Regions from separate parts of the Streptococcus equi subsp. zooepidemicus genome, predicted to be linked through region 1. Evidence: predicted binding sites of a transcription regulator. Region 1 holds the regulator's gene; each other region holds the start of a gene.
What was found. Region 1 encodes Rex, which represses fermentation and respiration genes when NADH is low (regulators of the CRP and FNR family bind a similar motif). Its sites were predicted from a motif close to TTGTGAANTANTTCACAA; they were not measured.

Region 1 (7,163 bases):
TGGTCAGCCTATCTATGAAGCAATGCTAGAAAAGATGGCCATCAAACACCCAACAGATCTGGTGGAGCCCACTCTGATTGAATTACCTGTGAGTGAGAAAATTGCAGGTAGATACGTCCGAGACTTAAGGCTGCCTAAAAATGTTTTAATTACAACGCAGATCCATCATAAGAAATCACAAGTCGTCTCAGGTGATACGCTATTGATTTCAGGTGCTACGATCTTTTTGGTGGTCAATGAAGCTGATACAGGCTTTGTTCGAGAGGTCTTGATGTAGAGCAAGGACGGTTAAGCAGTCAGCAGTAGCTGTGCTACCGATCAAAGAAGCAGATCAGTGCTTTTTCTCGTCTGATGAAAGCTTGATTTGCTTTTTTTGTGTCATTGAGCCTGTTGTAGCAAGAGACATAGCCTTAGCAGTCGTATCTGATGAATACCTGCTGTCTTTTTGTTATACTTAAGTATCAATCAAAGGAGCTTTATATGCTAGAAGTTATTTCAAAAGAGCTGCGCCATTACCAAAAGAATAAGCTTGCTGCCTATCAAAAAAAGAACCAAGGCGTAGAGGCTGGTGGAATTGTTTTTGCTGGTGATTCGTTAATCGAATTTTTCCCGCTAAAAAAATACTTCAAACAGGTTTCAACCATTTATAATCGCGGAATTGCAGGGATAGACAGTCAGTGGTTGCTAGAGCATATTGACAGTCATGTGAATGATCTGGAGCCCAGTCATGTGTTTATCCTGATTGGCTGTAATGATATTGGGCTTGGCTTTGATCAATCGCATATCGTATCGACCATTGTTGATCTTATTAGTCGTATTCGCAGTCAGTCTATTTATACTAGGATTAGCCTTCTGTCTATATTGCCGGTTTCTGAAAATCCTGCCTATCAGGCGACTGTCAAGCTAAGGACAAATAGGGCTATTGATGAGATTAATCAAGCATTAGCAATGATACCAGCGATTGAATTTATTGATCTTAATGCCTGCTTAAAGGACGAGACTGGTGGCTTAGCAGCTGCTTATACGGTAGATGGCATTCATCTTAATGCCCTTGGCTATGAGCACTTAGCTCAAGCTATTAGTCCCTATCTATGAAAGGTAAAGGCTGGAGCTGCTAATTTGTAAGGGATCTTTAAAAACCAAGCGCTGATGAATCCTCATTGAATCCCTTCAGAGTGCCGATAGGCTGCACAATAAAAGAAGCATTAGGTTTATACTGCGAGAAAATCAGCCATTGGGCTAGAAGTCTCAAAGCTTAGCTGTAGTAATTGGGTGCGAGCTACTGTTAGCTTGTGCTGATCAAGTAGCATCGTAAGGAAGGGCTGAGCCTTTAAGCTCAGATAATGTTAGACTTTTTATCCTATATTAAACGATTTAGTGTATAATAAACAGGAAGGAGTTAAAATGAAATTTGAAAAAAAACAAGTCTTTTATGTTGTGCTTGCCTTTGTTCTTTGCTATGCTATTCAAGCTAATTGGGATAATGGGGCTAATATTGTCACAACCGTTTATAAGACAAGCCTGCCCTTTCTTTATGGAGCAGCAGTCGCCTATATTGTTAATATTGTCATGAGTGCCTATGAAAGAGCGTATACTTATACCCTAAAGCCCTTTCCTTTTGCCATGAAGGCTAGAAGAGGGCTCTGTATGCTTTTGGCATATTTTACCTTTATCAGCTTGATTGTGTGGATTATTTCTATTGTAATCCCCGATTTGATTGCAAGCATTAGCTCGCTAACGCAATTTGATACAAGAGCTATCAAGGAGGTCATCAGTGATTTAGGTCACAATAAGCTGATTGCGCGTGCCATTAATTACATTGGTGGAGACGCTAAGCTGACAGAAACAATTACCAACTATAGCCAGCAGCTGCTCAAGCAATTTATAGGTGTTCTAACTGGTATTTTAACATCGGTGACAGCAGTTGCCTCAGCTATTATCAATGTATTTATCAGCTTTGTCTTTTCCCTGTATGTGCTTGCTAGCAAGGAAGAGCTCTGTCAGCAGGCAACCACCTTAATTGACACCTATACTGGTAAATACGCAAAGACCATTCATTATTTAGTGAGCTTGTTGCATAGTCGTTTTCGTGGCTTCTTTGTGAGTCAGACGCTTGAAGCAATGATTTTAGGCTCCTTGACTGCCATTGGCATGTTTATCCTACAATTACCCTTTGCAGGAACTATTGGAGTCTTGGTTGCTTTTACTGCCTTGATCCCTGTTGTTGGTGCCTCAATAGGTGCTGCGATAGGCTTTGTTTTGATTATGACTCAGTCAATGTCGCAGGCAGTAGTCTTTATTGTCTTTCTCGTTATACTACAGCAAATCGAAGGAAATTTTATTTATCCCAGAGTTGTTGGTGGGTCTATCGGGTTACCAGCTATGTGGGTCTTAATGGCAATCACCATTGGTGCAGCCCTCAAAGGCATTGTTGGTATGATCGTTGCAGTGCCATTAGCGGCAACGCTTTATCAAGTGGTAAAGGATCATATCCATAAAAAGCAGGCCTTACAAGATCGTCAGTCCAACTAATCAACAGCATTAAACCAAGGAAAACGTCTATCACAAGACCGATTCCTTGGCTTTTTTATTACCCTGTCATCATTTTGTCTGATTTATTGTGTATGGCCTTATTTTTATGCTGTAGTAAGGAAAAAAGCCGTCTTATTTATCGAATATCATTAATGGAGGTAATAAGATGTATTCCATCAAAACTGATCATGAATTAATGCCTAGAGAGCGTTTGATTCGACTGGGTCCAGAAAAGCTAAGCAATCAAGAGCTACTAGCGATCCTACTTAGGACAGGTAACAAGGAAAAGCATGTCTTAGAGTTGTCTGCTTATTTATTGTCAAGCTTAGATAGTCTAGCTGACTTGAAGAAATTTTCTTTACAAGAACTACAGCGTTTATCTGGGATAGGAAAGGTCAAGGCTATTGAAATTAAGGCCATGCTAGAGCTGGCAGACCGTATTCAGATAGCAGGGCAAGCAGTGGCAGCACCTGTCCTATCCAGTGCTCAGGTAGCTGAAAAAATGATGATTGAATTAGGAGACAAGCAGCAGGAGCATTTAGTCGCTATTTATCTCGATAGTCAAAATAAAATTATTGAAGAAAAGACGATATTCATAGGAACTGTCAGAAAATCAATTGCAGAGCCTAGAGAAATTCTCTATTATGCATGTAAAAATATGGCGACTAGCCTTATTGTTGTTCACAATCATCCCTCAGGCCTGACCAAGCCAAGCGCAAATGATTATCATTTCACAGAAAAAATAAAACGATCATGTGATTATCTAGGACTTATCTGCCTAGATCACATCATCGTTAGTAAGCATGGCTACTATAGCTTCCGAGAAAAATCAGATTTATTTTGAGCTAGAGGCTATGGATAAACCAATCAAAAAGCTTTAGGTCTTCTTCTCTAATAGCCTGAAGCAGCTCTGGGTGCCACTGGACACCAAGAAAGGGAATGTCAGGATTGCAGGAGACAACAGCCTCGATAGTGCCATCGTTAGGATCCCTTGCAATCACTCTTAAGTCCTTTGCGACCCGCTTTAGGCTCTGGTGGTGAAATGAATTAATCAATGCTCTTGGACCATAGATAGGGTATAAAGGTGAAGCTTTTTCGACCACTATCTCCTGTGATAAACAATCAGAAGCAGTCTTTTGCCAATGGCCATCAATGTGCTGGTTTAGACTGCCACCTAGAGCAACATTCATTAACTGCATACCGCGGCAAATACCTAAAATCGGTTTTTTCTGCGCTAGGGCTTCTTTAATGATGGCTAGCTCAAAAATGTCACGCTGGGGTGAAAAATCACCATCAAGTGCAGCTCTTTTTTCATGATAATATTTAGGATCAACATGCTGACCACCAATAAGAATGATTTTATCAACCATTGCGACATAGGATTTGGCAGCTGCCTCATCCCCAATCGGAAGAAGTAAGGGTAGGCCACCAGACCTTGTCACAGCCTCGATGAAGCCTGTTGGAGCATAGGACCAGGGCAGGTTATCTAGAGCCTTGGTCACCCTTTGGTTGGCAGTTATCCCAATAATTGTTTTAGACACGACCTTCTCCATTAATCAAGATGATTTTGGTTCATAAAGTATAGCAAGGTTTGCAACTCGCTGGTCAAATCAACAGATTGGACGATCACGCCTTTTGGAACCTGTAAGTGAAGTGGAGCAAAGCTTAAAATACCGCGAATGCCAGCTTCAATCAGTTGATCTGCAACCTCTTGAGCATAAATGCTTGGGACCGTTAGAATAGCCGTTTCAATGCCTGAATTATCCAGGTGCTCCTTAATGGTTGAAATGCCATAAATGGGAATATCATCAGGTGTTTTGGTGCCAACCATAGGATTATCATCAGTGTCAAATCCCATAACAATCTGCATTTTGTTTCGATCGTGGAAGCGGTAGTGAAGAAGTGCACGACCAATATTGCCACAGCCGACTAAAATCACATGCGTTGTTGAGTGATCATTTAGCAAATCTGCAAAAAAATTCATTAATTTTGTGACATCATAGCCAAATCCACGTCGACCTAATTCACCAAAGTAAGAGAAATCACGTCGGACAGTTGCAGAATCAATCCCCATAGCATCAGCAATCTGTTTTGAGCTTGCCTTTTCAACCTGGTCAGCATAAAAGCGTTTAAAAATACGATAATAGAGTGATAAGCGTTTTGCAGTCGCTTTTGGAATAGATTTATCAATAACCACTTTTGTAGCTCCTTCTATTATTATTTTAATGTTATCTATCACCATTGTAGCAGATAGATTGTGAAATATGCAACTATTTGACCATTCTTTTTGTGTTTTTCGTTATAAAATGACTTGACAGCACAAGCATCGGTATTTTCAAGGCTAGTCACCCCGACTATAAAAAAGCAGACAATGAAGCACTTGCACTTTAGGTCAGCTGCGATGGCTGGGCTTGTCTTGTTAAAGGCAAATGTACTGTCATTGTCTGATATTTCTCTGAGATTAGAAGAGCTCTTGTGTGCTTAGCATTCTTTTTTAATGAAAATATCACGCTCAACAAGGCTATCCATTAAAAAGTAAAACTTGTCCTGTAGTATGCTATGCTCTTCAGATTTAAAAATGTTCACCAGTCTTAGACCGGATTGGTCTGTTATAGCTAGCTTAAAGCCATCTAAATCTTTATTAATCGTAATTTTTAAAGGGAAGCCCTCACCCGAATTAGGGACTTTTTCCAGTAGTCGTGTCAGCTGATAGTGACCAATCTTGGTCTGACTAAAGGTGGTGTCTCTTAGAGTGTATTTTTTAATCTTTGGGCTAATTCTGTAGCTGTATTTACAGTCTTTCAGGGCAATTTCTTTTTCAAATGCCATATGATCCTCCTAAAATATATTTGAGCTGGGTTGCTAGTGCGATAACGTCTTTTTGAGTATTCTGCTCTGAAAAGCTAATTCGAATAGCTTCTGTGAGACGATGGGACTGCTTGCCGAAATAAGCTGCCAAAACGTGACTTGGCTCAACAGCACCAGCTGTACAGGCAGAGCCTGACGACACAGCAAAGCCTGCTAAATCAAGCTGAGTCAGTAATATATGATTTTGGTAACCAGGAAAGCCGATATTAATGATATAGGGAAGATGACACTCATTATGATTGAGCTGATAAGGAATACCTTCCAATTCACTGAGCAAGAGCTGTGATAGCTCTTTAGCATGCTGGTAATGCTGTGGTAGCCTTGAGACAGCCTCATCTAATGCTTGGGTCATGCCGATGATATTAATCAGGCTTTCAGTACCGGCCCTTCGTTTGTTTTCTTGATTGCCGCCATGTAAGAGGGGGTCAAGCTTTAAGCCTTTATTGTATAAAAAACCAGTCCCCTTTGGTCCATGAAACTTATGGGCAGAGGCAGAGAGTAAATCAATTCCCAAATCTGCCGGCTGTATTGGAATCTTGCCAATAACTTGGACAGCGTCGACATGAAAGACAGCCTGATGCTGCTCAAGCATGCTGCCAACAGCCTGAATAGGCAACAAATCTCCCGTTTCGTTGTTAGCAAACATCATGCTGACTAAGATTGTATCCTCTCTTAAGGCAGCTTGGAGCTGATTTAGATCAATGATTCCATTTTTAGCCTCAAGGTAGGTTACCTCAAAGCCAAATCGGTCTTCCAGGTAGGCCATTGTGCTTAAGACTGAATGATGCTCAATAGCAGTTGTAATCAGGTGCTTGCCTTTTTCCTGATTAGCTAGGGCATAGCCCTTGATAGCCGTATTGTTACTTTCAGTACCACCTGAGGTAAAGATAATGTGGCTCTCTGCAGCTCCTAGGCAGTTGGCAATAGCTTTTCGGCACTCTCTTAACTGTTTATTTGCCTGCCGCCCATAAGCATGAATACTAGATGGGTTACCAAAATCATCAGCCATAGCCTCAGTCATCGCCTTGATAGCGGCCTGACTGAGCGGTGTTGTAGCAGCATTATCAAAATAAATCATGATTAGTTATTGCTTTCAGGTTTGTAAGAAAACAGTGGGCTTAGTGGTTTTCTTTCGTGAATGCGAATGATAGCCTCTGCAATTAAATCACTGGCACTAAGATAAGTTACTGTTTTAGGGACACGATTTTTAGTCTTGACAGAGTCTGTGACAATGATCTCTTTAATTGGAGCAGTCTCTAAAATATCAGCTGCACCTCCTGCAAAAAGCCCATGACTAGCCACTGCATAAATGTCAGTTGCTCCTGCACGTTCTAGGATTTTAGCCGCCTCTGCAAAGGTTTTTCCTGTGTTTAGAATATCATCAATCAAGATAGCCTTTTTGCCAGCAACATCACCAATCACATAGCCTTCTTCGCGCTCAGCATCGTCTTGTGCATAATCGATAATGGCAATTGGAGAGTTAAGATACTCTGCTAAGCTTCTAGCACGCTTGATACCAGAATTTTTAGGGCTGACAATAACCGTATCAGATCCTGATAAACCAAGCGGGTAGTAGTGCTTAGCAAACAAAGGCACTGTAAATAAATTATCAACTGGAATGTCAAAAAAGCCTTGGACCTGAACCGCATGCAAATCAAGGGTTACAACGCGATCAATCCCTGCTTTGGTCAGCATGTTTGCGACCAGCTTTGCTGTAATAGGCTCGCGAGATTTTGCAACACGATCCTGACGCGAATAACCAA
Region 2 (7,163 bases), 1.0 Mb from region 1:
TTAGCTGGTGAATAAAATTGTGCTGTTAAAAGAGCTGCTAGTCCGATAGGACCTGCCCCAACGATACACACTGTGTCACCCGGCTTTACCTTTGCAGACTGAACGCCTATTTCATAGGAAGTTGGGAAAATGTCTGACAGCATAACCAAGGCATCATCCTCAACGGTTTTAGGAGCATGATAAAGACTGCCATCTGCTTGAGGAATATGAACATACTCTGCTTGTGTCCCATTAATCAAATGCCCTAGAATCCAACCACCGCTTTCACAATGAGCAGGAATTCCTTTTTTACAATAATAGCAGGTATTGCAGGCTGTGATACAGGAAATAATAACCTTATCACCTACCTTAAAGTTGTTCACCGCAGAGCCGACTGACTCGACAATACCAATACCTTCATGACCTAAAATGGTACCATGAGTAGTCTCTGGGACATCTCCACCTAAAATATGTAAGTCTGTTCCACAGATTGTTGTTTTCAATAAACGAACCACAGCATCTGTCGGAGCAAGAATCTCTGGTTTTGGTTGATCAATAAGCTCCAGCTGGCCTGGAGCAACATATGTAGCTGCTTTCATAAAACGTCTCCAAATTTAGTCTAGAAAATGTAATCGATTACATTTTTAGTATAATTTTTTACACCCTCTTTGTCAATTAATAAAAGGTAATTTTAGAAAAAGTCTGACAATATCATTATTTCGGTTTTTGTTTGATATATAAAGGTTTTCAACATCATTACCATCATTAAAAAAGCAATCACTCCTTGTTTTATTAGAAAATAAAGCTCATCAGATAGACGCAACATGTTATTTTCTTCAGCTAATTGCTAAGTGCAGCTAAGTCGTAACTATCAGCCACTTTATGAATATGGCAAATGAAGCTTCCCCCTCTGATGGAATGCTCTGTAAAACCATTGTCTTAAAAGCTTTATATGATATCTAAGAAACTACCCCTGAGTTAAGCTATCTCAACACAAGGCACTGCCGGCCTTTTCATCTAACACAGCCCTTTTCATAGCTAGATAAAAAAATAGAAGCCAAGCAGCTCCTATTTTTATTATTAATGATCGATTTTATTTCCGACGTCCTGGACGCTCTGCGTAACCATAATAAGCATCATTCATGATTTCTTCCATGTGCTCAACCATTGGTAAGCGCGGGTTAGCAGGTGAGCATTGATCCTCGTAGGCAAGATAAGCAAGCTCACGAGTATGTGCCTTCCATTCTTCCTCATCAATACCTTGATCTCTGAAATTCATCTTAATGCCTAAGCGGCAGCCAAGATCATAAACAGCCTTAGCATAGGATTCAACACCTTCTTCTGGAGTAGATGCTGGAAGCCCTAGCAATTTAGCGATGTCTTGATATTTTTCATCAGCGCGATAGTAATTGTACTTAGGCCATGTTGCTGTTTTAGCAGGACGGGTACCATTGTAACGAATAACGTATGGAAGCAAGATAGCATTGGTACGTCCATGAACAGTATGGAATTGTGCACCAATCTTATGAGCCATTGAGTGAGAAATACCTAGGAAGGCATTAGCAAAGGCCATACCTGCCATTGTTGAGGCATTATGCATTTTTTCACGTGACTCAAAGTCAGCTTCCTTAACAGATTTTTCAAGGTTTTCAAAGACAATCTTAATGGCTTGAAGGGCCAAACCATCTGTAAAGTCATTAGCCATTTGTGATACGTAAGCCTCGGTTGCGTGGGTTAACACGTCCATACCTGTATCAGCTGCAATGAAGCCTGGTACTGTAAGCACCAACGCCGGGTCAACAATGGCTACCGTTGGTGTCAATGAATAGTCAGCAATTGGGTACTTGCGGTTGTTGGCCTTATCTGAGATAACAGCAAACGGTGTAACCTCTGATCCTGTACCTGAGGTTGTTGGAATAGCCACAAATTTTGTTTTCTTACCAAGCTCAGGGAACTTGAAGGCACGTTTACGAATATCCATGAATTTTTGAACAAGATCATGGAAGTCAACCTCTGGTTGCTCATAGAATAACCACATTACCTTTGCAGCGTCCATTGGAGAACCACCGCCAAGAGCGATAATCGTATCTGGCTTGAAGGTACGCATCAGCTCAGTACCTTTCATAACCGTTGTGATATCAGGATCTGGCTCAACATCTGCAAAAATTTGATAAACAACCTTATTACGACGAAGGTCAAGCTGCTCGATGATACGATCTAAGAAGCCAAGCTCAACCATAGCGTGGTCGGTAACAATCATCACACGCTCAACGTCACGACATTTTTGAAGGTATTGAATTGAATCACGCTCGAAGTATGTTTTTGAAGGAACTTTAAACCATTGCATATTATTTCTACGTCTTCCTACTTTTTTGATGTTCAAGAGATTTACAGCACTAACATTATCACCAACTGAGTTACGTCCATAAGAACCACAGCCCAATGTTAATGACGGTAGGAAGGCATTATAAACATCACCGATACCACCAAATGTAGAAGGTGAATTCCAAATCACACGAATAGCACGAATTTTTGTCCCAAATTCCTTAGCTAAGTCTGCATCAGCAGTATGGATAGCGGCTGAGTGACCAAGTCCGTTAAATTCAACCATTTGACGCGCCTTTTCAACACCATCTGTGCGAGATTCAGCCTTCAAAACAGCGATAACTGGTGACAATTTTTCACGTGTTAATGGTTCATTTTCAGAGACTTCCTTACATTCTGCTGCAAGGATATTAGTTCCCTCTGGTACTGTAAAGCCTGCCTGCTCAGCAATCCAAGCTGCTGGCTTACCAACAATATTAGGATTTAATTTAGCACCTGCACAGTTCTTGCTGTTAGCCTTGGCACCAAAACAGAATTCTTCTAAAAGAGCCTTTTCTTTCTTATTGACAAAGTAAGTATGATAAGACTTAAATTCATTAACGAATTCGTCATAAATTTCCTTGTCAATGATAACTGCTTGCTCAGAGGCGCAGACCATACCGTTGTCAAAGGATTTAGACATGACAATGTCGTGAGCTGCCTGACGAATGTTAGCGGATTTTTCAACATAGGCAGGAACGTTACCAGCACCAACCCCAAGAGCTGGCTTACCACATGAGTAGGCTGCCTTAACCATTGCATTACCACCAGTTGCAAGAATTGTTGCAATGCCATCATGATTCATCAGAGCGTTAGTTGCTTCTAGTGATGGGGTTTCAATCCATTGAACACAGTCCTCAGGAGCTCCTGCTGCAATGGCTGCATCACGAACAATGCGTGCTGCATGAGCTGATGATTCTTGAGCTGATGGGTGGAAGGCAAATATAATAGGATTACGTGTTTTTAAGGAGATTAAAGATTTAAAAATAGCTGTTGACGTTGGGTTGGTTGTTGGGGTAATCCCACAAATAACACCTACTGGCTCAGCAATTAAGGTCAAACCTGTGACATCGTCTTCTTCAATGATACCTACTGTTTTTTGGTGACGCATGTTATTAACAACATGCTCACATGCGAAAAGGTTTTTAGTAGCCTTATCTTCAAAAACACCACGACCTGTTTCTTCATAGGCATGTTTAGCTAATTCACCATGTGCATCTAAAGCAGCAACAGAAGCCTTTGCTACAATGTAGTCGACCTGTTCTTGGGTTAATTGACGCATTTTATCAAGCGCTACTAAACCTTTTTGAACAAGAGCGTCAATTGTTGCGGCAACAGTTGTTGTTTCAACAGTACTATTTTTTTCAGTCATTTGAGACTCCTTTACCTTGTTAAAAGTTTCACAATTTGTTTACAAAAATATTATATCATTTTTTGGCATTTTGTAAATCATTTCACAATAAAATAATGAAGTTTTTTCAATTAATTTCTGAAAGCCTTTGGTAACAAGGGTTTTAGCTTGGTGGATTTTTTCTGAAATAATGGCAGATGCATTCATATTGTTGAGAAAGCACTTTCTTTTTAGGGGCAAGCTAATTGATCAAATGATACTCTTTAGAGCTGCCTCACCATCAGCAACAACAGTTAGTGATGACACCTGTTAGATAGCTGGAAGATTTATCTTGCGGCCCTTAGTGCAGGACGAACTAAGGTTCACATCATAAAAAGGCTTGATCTATTTCTAAGACCAGGCCTTTGTTATTAATCCTTAACGACTTGTTATTAGCAGCCGCTATTTGGCATCTTTTTTTGCTGCTCGCTCAACAGCCGCTTGGATCGTTGAGACATATAAGTCAGCACCCTTTAATTGGGCGTCGTTATTGTAGTGGACCCCATCACTACCATACCAGATATTTGGATTTTCGACTGCCGCCTTGTACCAGTCAGCAACTGTTACATAGCTATATTTTTTAGCCAGCTGCAACAAATGCTCTCTAGCCTCTGCTACCTGTGCTGCATTCTTAGCATCATAGGGCGACACAATCACCAAGCGATACCCCTTTGGCAGAGCATCGATAAAGCCTTGAATATCCTGAGTATAATTATAAAGGGAATTAACACCAACAGCTAAAACCGTTGTTTTTGATAAGCTCTTGGATTGGATATGATTTTCAAAAAGCTCAAAGGCTTCACTGAAATTTCGACTGACAGCAGCATCCAGCTGAGCAGTCGGCATTAATTTTGAAAAAGCGTCACTAGACCTCAAGGCAACTGAGTCACCAATAATGCTAACATCACTAAGAGCATGCGCATCTCCTGCTGCCAAAGTATGTGTCTTATTGAGGTTACTTTGAGATTGCTGCAAGGAATCTACTAAAAGCTGTGCCTCAAAATGACCGACCTTTGGTGCTGTCAAACAGGTACCAATCATCAACAAAAAGAGTCCTAAAGCAAGCCCTGATAACCATTTCTTATAGGGATTACAATCAATTGCTAAACCAAAAAGCTGTGGCGTCTTACCTTGAACCAAAGGCTCAATAATGTAGTAAGAAAGCGTTGAAAACACTACTGAAAAGAAAACCGTTAAGATCACTGCCAGCCAGTTAGACATCAGCTGTGTAAAGATAATGTAAAGTGGCCAATGGAATAAATAAATCCCATAGCTAATATCCGCAAGATAAGTCACAAGCAGTGGCTCCTGCCAGGTTGGTGTCTGATCATTCAAAACACGCGCAGCATAAATCATCACCGAAGCAAAAAGACTGGCTAAGACAAAGCCAAAAAGATAGGTAAAGATATGGTTAAAATCTAACACAAGCGTTAGAAACAACAACAAAGCAAAAGCACCAGCCATCACTCCAATAACATGTAGCCTTGGCCACAGTTTAACATTCTTTTGAAAGCGAACAGTCGTGTCCTTAATTCCCGTCATGGCTGCAAACATGGCCCCTAAAAAGAAAGGAAAGCTGTGTGAAAGCGTTGAAAAGTAAATGGAAGAAAAATCTGACACAAAGAAGGCTCTGATAAACATGCTGAAGTAGCTAAGTGTAAATACTGCTGAGGAAATTAAAAACAGAATGCCTCTAAATTTCTTCTGACTGTAGCCTTTTTTAGCTAATAACCAAACCAACAGCCCCCAAAGCAAATAAAAATGCACTTCAATAGCCAAGCTCCAGGTATGCACAAACAAATGCGGAATGAATTGACTTTCATAGCTACTGCCTGTCAGCAGCTCATAACTATTTGTTGTAAACCCTAGGGCAGCTGCTATTTGCTGACCAATACCAGCAATGAAGTCACTTTTGACTAAAAAAGTGAAGGGAATTGTTAAGAGAATTAACAAGACAAGCGGCGGTACAATACGATAAAAACGCCTTCTAAAAAAAGCAACCACATCAATGGCCTGTTTTGAGACATATTCATCAATCAACAAGGCTGTAATCAGATAGCCCGAAAAAGTAAAGAAGATGTCAACGCCAACAAAGCCTCCTGAAAAAGTATGCTTAAAAAAGTGATAGAGCAACACCAGCAAAAGACCTGTTACCCTAATAAACGAAAACCATTTTATCCTCATTTTTGAAATATCCCCTGCTTAAAGGTTCCTTTGTAAACCTTTGAATCCTTCGCCTTCAAAGTGCCCTTGCCATCAGCCTGACCTTTTTTAAATTGTCCGCTGTAAGACCACCCTGTACTAGCCGTAAATGTTCCTTCTCCGTCAAAGACTCCCTTATGAAAATCTCCAACATAAGTATCCCCATTTGGATAAACCAGTTTCCCCTTGCCATTCATTCTGTGATTAAGGACATAGCCGGTGTACTTGATTTGCCCATTGTCATAGGTTAAGCTTGCTTTTGAGGATACAGTCAAGGTTAAAACCGACAATCCACAGACAATAATCACAAGAACTGAGATAATCTCTAGCTTTGCCCGAGTGATCTGCCATTTTTGAATCTTATCTATTATTGCTTTCATTACTATTACTCATCTATTTCTACATGTGATTCATGTTCAGCGCTGATTTGACTCAACCAATGCTGACAGCCCGCTTTAACCAAGCGATAGGTTTCTTCAAAATCTCCTGTATACCAAGGATCCGGAACGCCTCCCTCAATAAAAAGATGGATCTTGGAATCCCACTGATGCTTGGACATTTGCTTCAAATCCCTGATATTATGGCTATCCATTCCGATAATATAGTCAAACGCTTCAAAGTCAAGGCTGGTGATTTGCTGAGAGGTTTTCTTGCTATCATAGCTAATCTGATACTGCTGCAGTAGCGATTGTGTCCCATGATGAATCGGATTACCATGCTCCCAGCCAGAGGTTGCACGACTCTCCACCTGTAGCTCATCAGGACTGGCCATGCTTTTCATGACAAATTCGGCCATAGGACTACGACAAATATTTCCAAGACAAACAAAGCATACTTTTTTCATGAAAAACTCCTTTTACCTATTATAGCAAAATTATAGGTCCAAAAGGAGAAATCACTCTTATAATTTTCGTTCAATTGATCTAAAAAATGTTTTTTTAACGCTTCGTCTAGTGAAAGCACCTCTACTTCCCTGACCAATCAACCCCAACCTCACATCGTTTTACTTTTTTCCCTAACGCATTAATCGTTCTAGTCTCAGTAGCCGTTAGGCTTATTAAGCTAGCTATTGAAAATATAAAAGACTTGACACCGGTAAAAACAAAGGAATCAAGTCTTACATAGCTATTTATGTCTTAATGATTTTTCTCATAGGGATAGCCTAAGTGCTGATAGGCCTTTTCGGTTACAACCCGACCTGTTCTGGTACGCATGATAAAGCCCTTTT
Region 3 (7,163 bases), 670 kb from region 1:
CCGATGATCCAGAGGATGAGGATTTTGTTCGTGAATCATCTGATATTGAATATGACGAGGAAGATCCAGACGATGAAAAATCTGAGGTAGAGTCCTACGATTCAGAGCTCAATGAAATCATTCCAGAGGACGATTTTGAAGAGGTTGACCTCAATGAAGAGGACGAAGAAGATGAGGACGAGGAGGAGTAGCAGGTGTATCGCTAGCCTCTAAAAGCAATAGTAATATTTGACAAATGTCCTCTTATAGTTTATATTATTAATCGGGCACCTCTTTAAGAGGTCGGGTAAGCTCCCTAGCTAATAGGGGGCTGTTTTTGTTTTAATGACCCAGCTTTGGTTACTAGTCTCATGGCTTAGCCTTGTGGGAAGCTTAGCCCCCAATCGTTACTAGCTAAAGTAGGACGATCTTTTAAAAATAAAAACGAGTTAGTCAGGCTTAACTCAAAAGGACAAAGGAGTGTTATGACAAAGTACATTTTTGTAACTGGTGGAGTTGTCTCATCAATCGGAAAAGGTATTGTAGCGGCTAGCCTTGGACGTTTATTGAAAAATCGTGGCCTAAAGGTAACGATCCAAAAATTCGACCCTTATATTAATATCGATCCTGGGACAATGAGCCCTTATCAGCATGGGGAGGTCTATGTCACTGATGATGGTGCAGAGACTGATTTGGACCTTGGTCACTACGAACGGTTTATTGACATTAATCTTAATAAATACTCAAATGTGACAACTGGTAAAATTTACAGTGAGGTGCTTCGTAAGGAGCGTAAGGGTGAATACCTTGGAGCTACTGTTCAGGTTATTCCACATATTACAGACGCCTTAAAGGAGAAGATCAAGCGCGCAGCTACGACCACAGATTCTGACGTGATTATTACCGAGGTTGGTGGAACTGTGGGAGACATTGAGAGTCTGCCATTCTTAGAAGCGCTTCGTCAAATGAAGGCAGATGTCGGCTCTGAAAATGTGATGTATATTCACACAACCCTGCTGCCTTATTTAAAAGCAGCTGGTGAGATGAAAACAAAGCCAACCCAGCACTCTGTCAAAGAATTACGGGGCTTAGGGATTCAGCCTAATATGCTTGTCATTCGTACTGAGGAGCCTGTTGAGCAAGGGATTAAAAATAAGCTGGCGCAATTTTGTGATGTTAACCCAGAAGCTGTTATTGAATCTCGTGACGTGGAGCATTTGTATCAAATTCCGCTGAATTTGCAGGCTCAATCAATGGACCAAATCGTCTGTGATCACTTGAAGCTAGACGTTCCTCAGGCAGATATGACAGAATGGTCAGCAATGGTTGATAAGGTGATGAACCTCAAGAAAACAACAAGGATTGCCTTGGTCGGTAAATATGTTGAGCTTCCAGATGCGTATCTGTCTGTCGTGGAAGCCCTGAAGCATTCTGGCTATGCCAATGCTGCTGCTATTGAGCTTGATTGGATTAATGCTAATGACTTGACAGCTGAAAACGCTAAGAAGCTGCTTGGGCAGGCCGATGGCATTATCGTTCCTGGCGGCTTTGGTCAGCGTGGAACAGAAGGAAAAATTCAAGCCATTCGCTATGCGCGTGAGCATGATGTGCCGATGCTGGGCATTTGCTTAGGCATGCAATTAACCTGTGTTGAGTTTGCTCGTCATGTCCTAGGCATGGAAAAGGCCAATTCGTTTGAGCTGGATCCAGATACTGCCTATCCAATCATTGATATTATGCGTGATCAAATTGATATTGAGGACATGGGAGGAACATTACGTCTGGGTCTATACCCATGTAAGCTAAAAGCTGGCTCAAGAGCTGCAGCAGCCTACAATAACCAAGAGGTGGTGCAGCGCCGTCATCGCCACCGTTACGAATTTAACAATAAATTCCGCCAAGATTTTGAAGCAGCAGGCTTTGTTTTCTCAGGTGTTTCACCGGACAATCGTTTGGTAGAGATTGTGGAATTGCCAGAGAAGAAATTCTTTGTAGCAGCCCAATACCACCCAGAGCTACAAAGCCGTCCTAATCGTCCTGAAGAGCTATACACTGCCTTTATTACAGCAGCAGTGGAAAATAAACATTAAAGCCTTTAAATCTAGTGTGACGTAAGAGGCTATCCTTGAGTCTTATTTAGGTGCTGAGAGTTAGCAGCTTTGATAGGCTTATTAAGTCTTTGAGTGGCTGATGAGATGATGACATCAGCCACTTTTAATATAGCAAAAAGCACCATTTTACCTCTTATCAAATGCTGTCAGCGGACTTCCTCTTGATCTGGTCAAATCTATTTTGAAGGTAGCTTGTATATTCTTTAAACTATTGAGCTTCAATTCCTGTGAAAACGCTTTAGCTACTGGCTGGCTTGAGATTTGGCCTTAAGAAGGCAGTAAAAAGGTATCGGTTATTTTTAGCATAAAGCTTTCTTTTTTCCATATTTTCTTGTAGAATAGTCGGTATGAAAACCATTCGATTATCAAAGTATTTTGGCATTTTACTGCTCTTGTTGACCCTGGCTAGTGTGGGAGCTAGCTTTTATTTCTTCCATGTTGCTCAGGTGCGTGAGGAAAAATCATTTATCAACAATAAAAAACGAACCCCAGACAATCCTTTGTACCCAGCAGAGCTAGCTTTTGACAGCTTGACGCGTGAAAAACGCAGTATTACTAACAGAGGACGTCAGCAGGTCGCATGGTATTTGCCTGCCTCGCAGGATACTCATAAGACAGCTATTGTCGTTCATGGCTTTACAAATGATAAAGAAGACATGAAGCCCTATGCCATGCTTTTTCACAGCCTAGGCTACAATGTGCTGATACCAGATAATGAGGCTCATGGTGAGAGTGAGGGTGACTTGATTGGCTATGGTTGGAATGATCGCTTGAACCTACTTGCCTGGATTGATTTGCTCGTTAGCGAGGATAAAGACAGTCGCATTAGCTTATTTGGCTTATCCATGGGTGCCGCAACAGTTATGATGGCAAGCGGTGAGCAGCTACCTAGTCAGGTTGTCAATATTGTTGAGGATTGTGGCTATACTAGTGTTTGGGACGAACTGAAATTCCAAGCTAAGGCCATGTACAATCTACCAGCCTTTCCCTTGCTGTATGAGGTTTCAGCCCTCTCTAAAATTCGTGCCGGCTTTAGCTATGGTGAGGCTAGCTCGGTGAAGCAATTGGCTAAAAATAAGCTGCCAGTCCTCTTTATTCATGGCGACAAGGATACCTTTGTCCCGACAGAGATGGTCTATCAAAACTATCAGGCAACAAAAGGTCCTAAAGAGCTAATGGTTGTTAAGGGGGCTAAGCATGCCAAGTCCTTTGAGACCAATCCCGATCAGTACAAGGAAAAGATTGCGGCCTTTTTGCAAAAATATGAGAAATAAGTATTGACAGTAAAGCTCCCAGCTGATATAATTTTATATGTTGCTGATGAGCAGCGGGGATGGCGGAATTGGCAGACGCGCAGGACTAAGGATCCTGTGACCGCTTTAGGTCGTGTGGGTTCAAGTCCCACTCTCCGCATCGCAGAGGTGAATCTTGGATTCATCTTTTTTTATTTCCTGAAAAGACTGCTACTAGCCAAATACTCAATTGTGAGCCTGTGATAAGATGAATCGAGAAAACGCTTTAAGCTGATGAGGGGCTGGAAATTTCTTGAAAATTGTGCTAAAATGAACAATGTAAATGGGGTTAACCCAAAATATAAGAGGAGGCTTATTAAAATGCCAATCGTTTCAGCAGAAAAATTTGTCCAAGCAGCACGTGATAACGGCTATGCTGTTGGTGGATTTAACACAAACAACCTTGAATGGACTCAAGCGATCCTGCGTGCAGCAGAAGCTAAACAAGCTCCTGTTCTTATCCAAACCTCAATGGGTGCAGCTAAATACATGGGTGGCTACAAGCTAGCTAAGGTTCTTATCGAAACTCTTGTAGAATCAATGAACATCACTGTACCGGTTGCGATCCATCTTGATCATGGTCACTATGAAGATGCTCTTGAATGTATCGAGGTTGGTTACACTTCAATCATGTTTGACGGTTCACACCTTCCAGTTGAAGAAAACCTTGAGAAAGCACGTGAAATTGTTAAGCTAGCACATGCTAAGGGTGTTTCAGTTGAAGCTGAGGTAGGTACAATTGGTGGTGAAGAAGACGGTATCATCGGTAGTGGTGAGCTTGCTCCGATTGAAGATGCTAAGGCAATGGTTGCTACAGGAATTGACTTCTTGGCTGCAGGTATTGGTAATATCCATGGACCATACCCAGAAAACTGGACTGGTCTTGATCTAGATCACTTGAAGAAATTGACTGATGCTGTACCAGGCTTCCCAATCGTGCTTCATGGTGGCTCAGGTATTCCTGACGATCAAATTCAAGCAGCTATCAAGCTTGGTGTTGCAAAGGTTAATGTTAATACAGAGTGTCAAATTGCATTTGCCAATGCTACTCGTGCCTTTGCGCGTGATTACGAAGCAAACGTTGCAGAATACGATAAGAAAAAACTCTTTGACCCACGTAAATTCTTGGCAGATGGTGTTAAGGCGATCCAGGCTTCTGTTGAAGAACGTATTGATGTCTTTGGCTCAGCAAACAAGGCTTAATGACTGCTAAACGTGATTAAATCAGGGTTTATCCGCAAGGATAGGCCTTTTTATAGTCCCTTCACCCAAATACCCTTGCCGATAAAGAATAGCCCTGCTTGGGGGATTGTGTCTTTGTCTTTGAGGTGTGTGCCAGCAGATGTCTGTGGTAAGAGCTACTCTGCTATGACTGGAAGAATCTTGAACGTTCTTGAATGAAACGCTTTGTACTATCCAAACATTACCATACTTATGCTGAAATAGGTGGCTCATGATATGCTTGCTGAAGCAGAGTCTTTGACACTATCAGCTACTACTGCGCAATTGTTTCCTTATTTGTCAGGCCTATTATTTTAATAAGATAAGCTGAGAGAACTATTGCTAAGGCTTCATTCGGTAGCTGTCTATGCCTCTTTGTCTTAGAGAGTTTTTGATGAGATCACAGGTGGTGCGACTAAAGGGAATTTTATCATGTAGCATCTTGCTTGTTGGATCTAGTCAGGTCATCTGTTCACAGCTTTATTTTTACTTATCTCTAATATAATACTTTTTATTTTACAATATAGTTGCGTTTTAGTATTATTTAATTAGAAAAAGTAAAAAGGAGAAATTGCTATGGCAGCTCTAAATATTTCAAAAAAGCCCCTTTTAAAGGGCCTTGGACTACTATCTGTCTGTCTTGGCTTAGCAGTTGGTACTAGCCAGACAGCCTTTGCGCATGTATCAACCTTCTATTGGAATAGGTCTTGGTACCCGTCTCAGCAAATTAAAGGCACTTGGGAGGAGGTACTAAAGAAAAGAGAGGAATTAATCAAGAAGATTAAAGCTTCTGATCTAGACGGCTTTATTATGACCAATTATATTGATACCATTAACAGCCATGTTTTCCTCTATAAGCTTTTATATCTTGAAGAGCATATTGATGTATTGATTGCAAGGGCTAAGGCCGAAGTCGAAAATGGAAGTAGACCTAAGGATTGACGCTCGTCGCTAACCAGTACAGTGGTCACTATGCTGATGGAGATGACTAACATCAAAAAAGACTAAGCATTGAGCACTTCTTAAGCTAATTTGCAGAGGTGCTGCCTTGCTTAGTCTTTTTTAGTATGCTAGTGCCTGAATGGTTATGGCGTTTTAATCAGTCAGGTTGTTGAGCAAATAGCCAATCAGACAAAAATAAGCCTCACCTGTTCTAGCGTTTTTTTAGCGTCCCAAGAGAAGGCTACTAGGCTAAAGATAGCTTTTTGACAGCCTTTTGACTGGTGAGACAGCAAATTCTGCTGATACCGATTGATTGAGCTGCAAGAGAGTGCCAAGTGAGAGGCTTGCTTAGTGATAGAGGGGTTGTGTTTATTTTCAGATAATAAGTAAGTAGAAAAAATAGCTTGCTAAAATATAGGAGTTGTGATAGACTAGATAAGTATGTGGTGCTAGCACATCCGTAAACATATTCTACCTAGGAGGAAATAGATTACAATGGCTAAAGTATGTTATTTTACAGGTCGTAAGACTGTATCTGGTAACAACCGTTCACACGCTATGAACCAAACAAAACGTACTGTTAAACCAAATCTTCAAAAAGTTACTATCCTTGTTGATGGTAAACCAAAAAAAGTTTGGGCTTCAGCTCGTGCGCTTAAATCTGGTAAAGTAGAACGCATCTAATCGAAATAAGCCTTAGGGCTTTTTTTCTTAGTCGTTTTCAGAAAAAGCCTAGAAAAGCATGATAGAGATGACCTTTCTTCGCTTATATCTTTTTACATTGACCTTGAATTATGATAAAATAAGCTGATAAAAACTTTTTGAGGTAGTAACTATGACTGTAAAAATTAATACAAAAGATGGTCTAATTGAGCTATCTGATGACGTTATTGCAACTGTCGTTGGAGGTTCAGCAACGGAAATTTTTGGCGTTGTTGGTATGGCTAGTAAAAGTGCTCTAAAAGATAACTTTCAATCGCTACTTCGCAAAGAAAATTATGCTAAGGGTGTAGTTGTTAAGTCAACGGACATGGGTATTTCAGTTGATGTCTATACTGTTATGAGCTACGGTGTTAAGATTAGTGAGGTATCCAAAAATATTCAGGAGCGTGTGAAATTTAACCTTGAGAGTCAGCTTGGGCTTTCTGCGGATATGGTGAATGTTTACGTGCAAAATATTAAAGTTGTAGGAGAAAATTAGTGTCAAATATTACAACAAGCTTATTCCAAGAAATGGTCCAAGCGGCAGCAACTCGTCTTGGTAAACAAGCAGAATATGTCAATTCCTTAAATGTTTTTCCTGTACCAGATGGTGATACAGGAACTAATATGAGCATGACAATGGATAATGGTGCTAAAGAGGTTGCTGATAAGCCAGCTTCAACGGTTGGTGAGGTTGGGCAGATCCTATCCAAGGGTCTCTTGATGGGGGCGCGTGGCAATTCTGGTGTTATTACCTCGCAGCTTTTTCGTGGCTTTGGCCAAAGCATCAAGTCAAAAGAGGAGCTGACAGGTAAGGACCTAGCCCAGGCCTTTCAAATGGGAGTTGAGGTTGCCTACAAGGCGGTGATGAAGCCTGTTGAGGGAACTATTTTGACCGTTTCTCGTGGTGCAGCAA

Region 2: adhE (bifunctional acetaldehyde-CoA/alcohol dehydrogenase) is a predicted target of Rex. The motif match lies at 3,786-3,803, and genes of this name have one in related genera.
Region 3: I2432_RS08845 (class II fructose-bisphosphate aldolase) is a predicted target of Rex. The motif match lies at 3,643-3,660, and genes of this name have one in related genera.

Annotation. Positions count from the first base shown of each region.
Region 1 is NZ_CP065054.1:1,190,311-1,197,473, reverse strand. It holds gene I2432_RS05710 (ClC family H(+)/Cl(-) exchange transporter) at 1-277, shown strand, start outside; gene I2432_RS05705 (SGNH/GDSL hydrolase family protein) at 481-1,095, shown strand; gene I2432_RS05700 (AI-2E family transporter) at 1,405-2,532, shown strand; gene radC (RadC family protein) at 2,699-3,376, shown strand; gene I2432_RS05690 (gamma-glutamyl-gamma-aminobutyrate hydrolase family protein) at 3,378-4,073, opposite strand; gene I2432_RS05685 (redox-sensing transcriptional repressor Rex) at 4,085-4,729, opposite strand; gene I2432_RS05680 (DUF1831 domain-containing protein) at 5,014-5,361, opposite strand; gene I2432_RS05675 (cysteine desulfurase family protein) at 5,351-6,478, opposite strand; gene I2432_RS05670 (ribose-phosphate diphosphokinase) at 6,481-7,163, opposite strand, start outside.
Region 2 is NZ_CP065054.1:51,188-58,350, reverse strand. It holds gene I2432_RS00320 (zinc-dependent alcohol dehydrogenase family protein) at 1-578, opposite strand, end outside; gene adhE (bifunctional acetaldehyde-CoA/alcohol dehydrogenase) at 1,073-3,715, opposite strand; gene I2432_RS00310 (acyltransferase family protein) at 4,136-5,917, opposite strand; gene I2432_RS00305 (MORN repeat-containing protein) at 5,914-6,315, opposite strand; gene I2432_RS00300 (low molecular weight protein-tyrosine-phosphatase) at 6,321-6,779, opposite strand; gene ruvB (Holliday junction branch migration DNA helicase RuvB) at 7,072-7,163, opposite strand, start outside.
Region 3 is NZ_CP065054.1:1,860,516-1,867,678, reverse strand. It holds gene rpoE (DNA-directed RNA polymerase subunit delta) at 1-191, shown strand, start outside; gene pyrG (CTP synthase) at 465-2,069, shown strand; gene I2432_RS08855 (alpha/beta hydrolase) at 2,438-3,364, shown strand; tRNA gene I2432_RS08850 (tRNA-Leu) at 3,418-3,503, shown strand; gene I2432_RS08845 (class II fructose-bisphosphate aldolase) at 3,704-4,585, shown strand; gene I2432_RS08840 (hypothetical protein) at 5,180-5,545, shown strand; gene rpmB (50S ribosomal protein L28) at 6,041-6,229, shown strand; gene I2432_RS08830 (Asp23/Gls24 family envelope stress response protein) at 6,381-6,746, shown strand; gene I2432_RS08825 (DAK2 domain-containing protein) at 6,746-7,163, shown strand, end outside.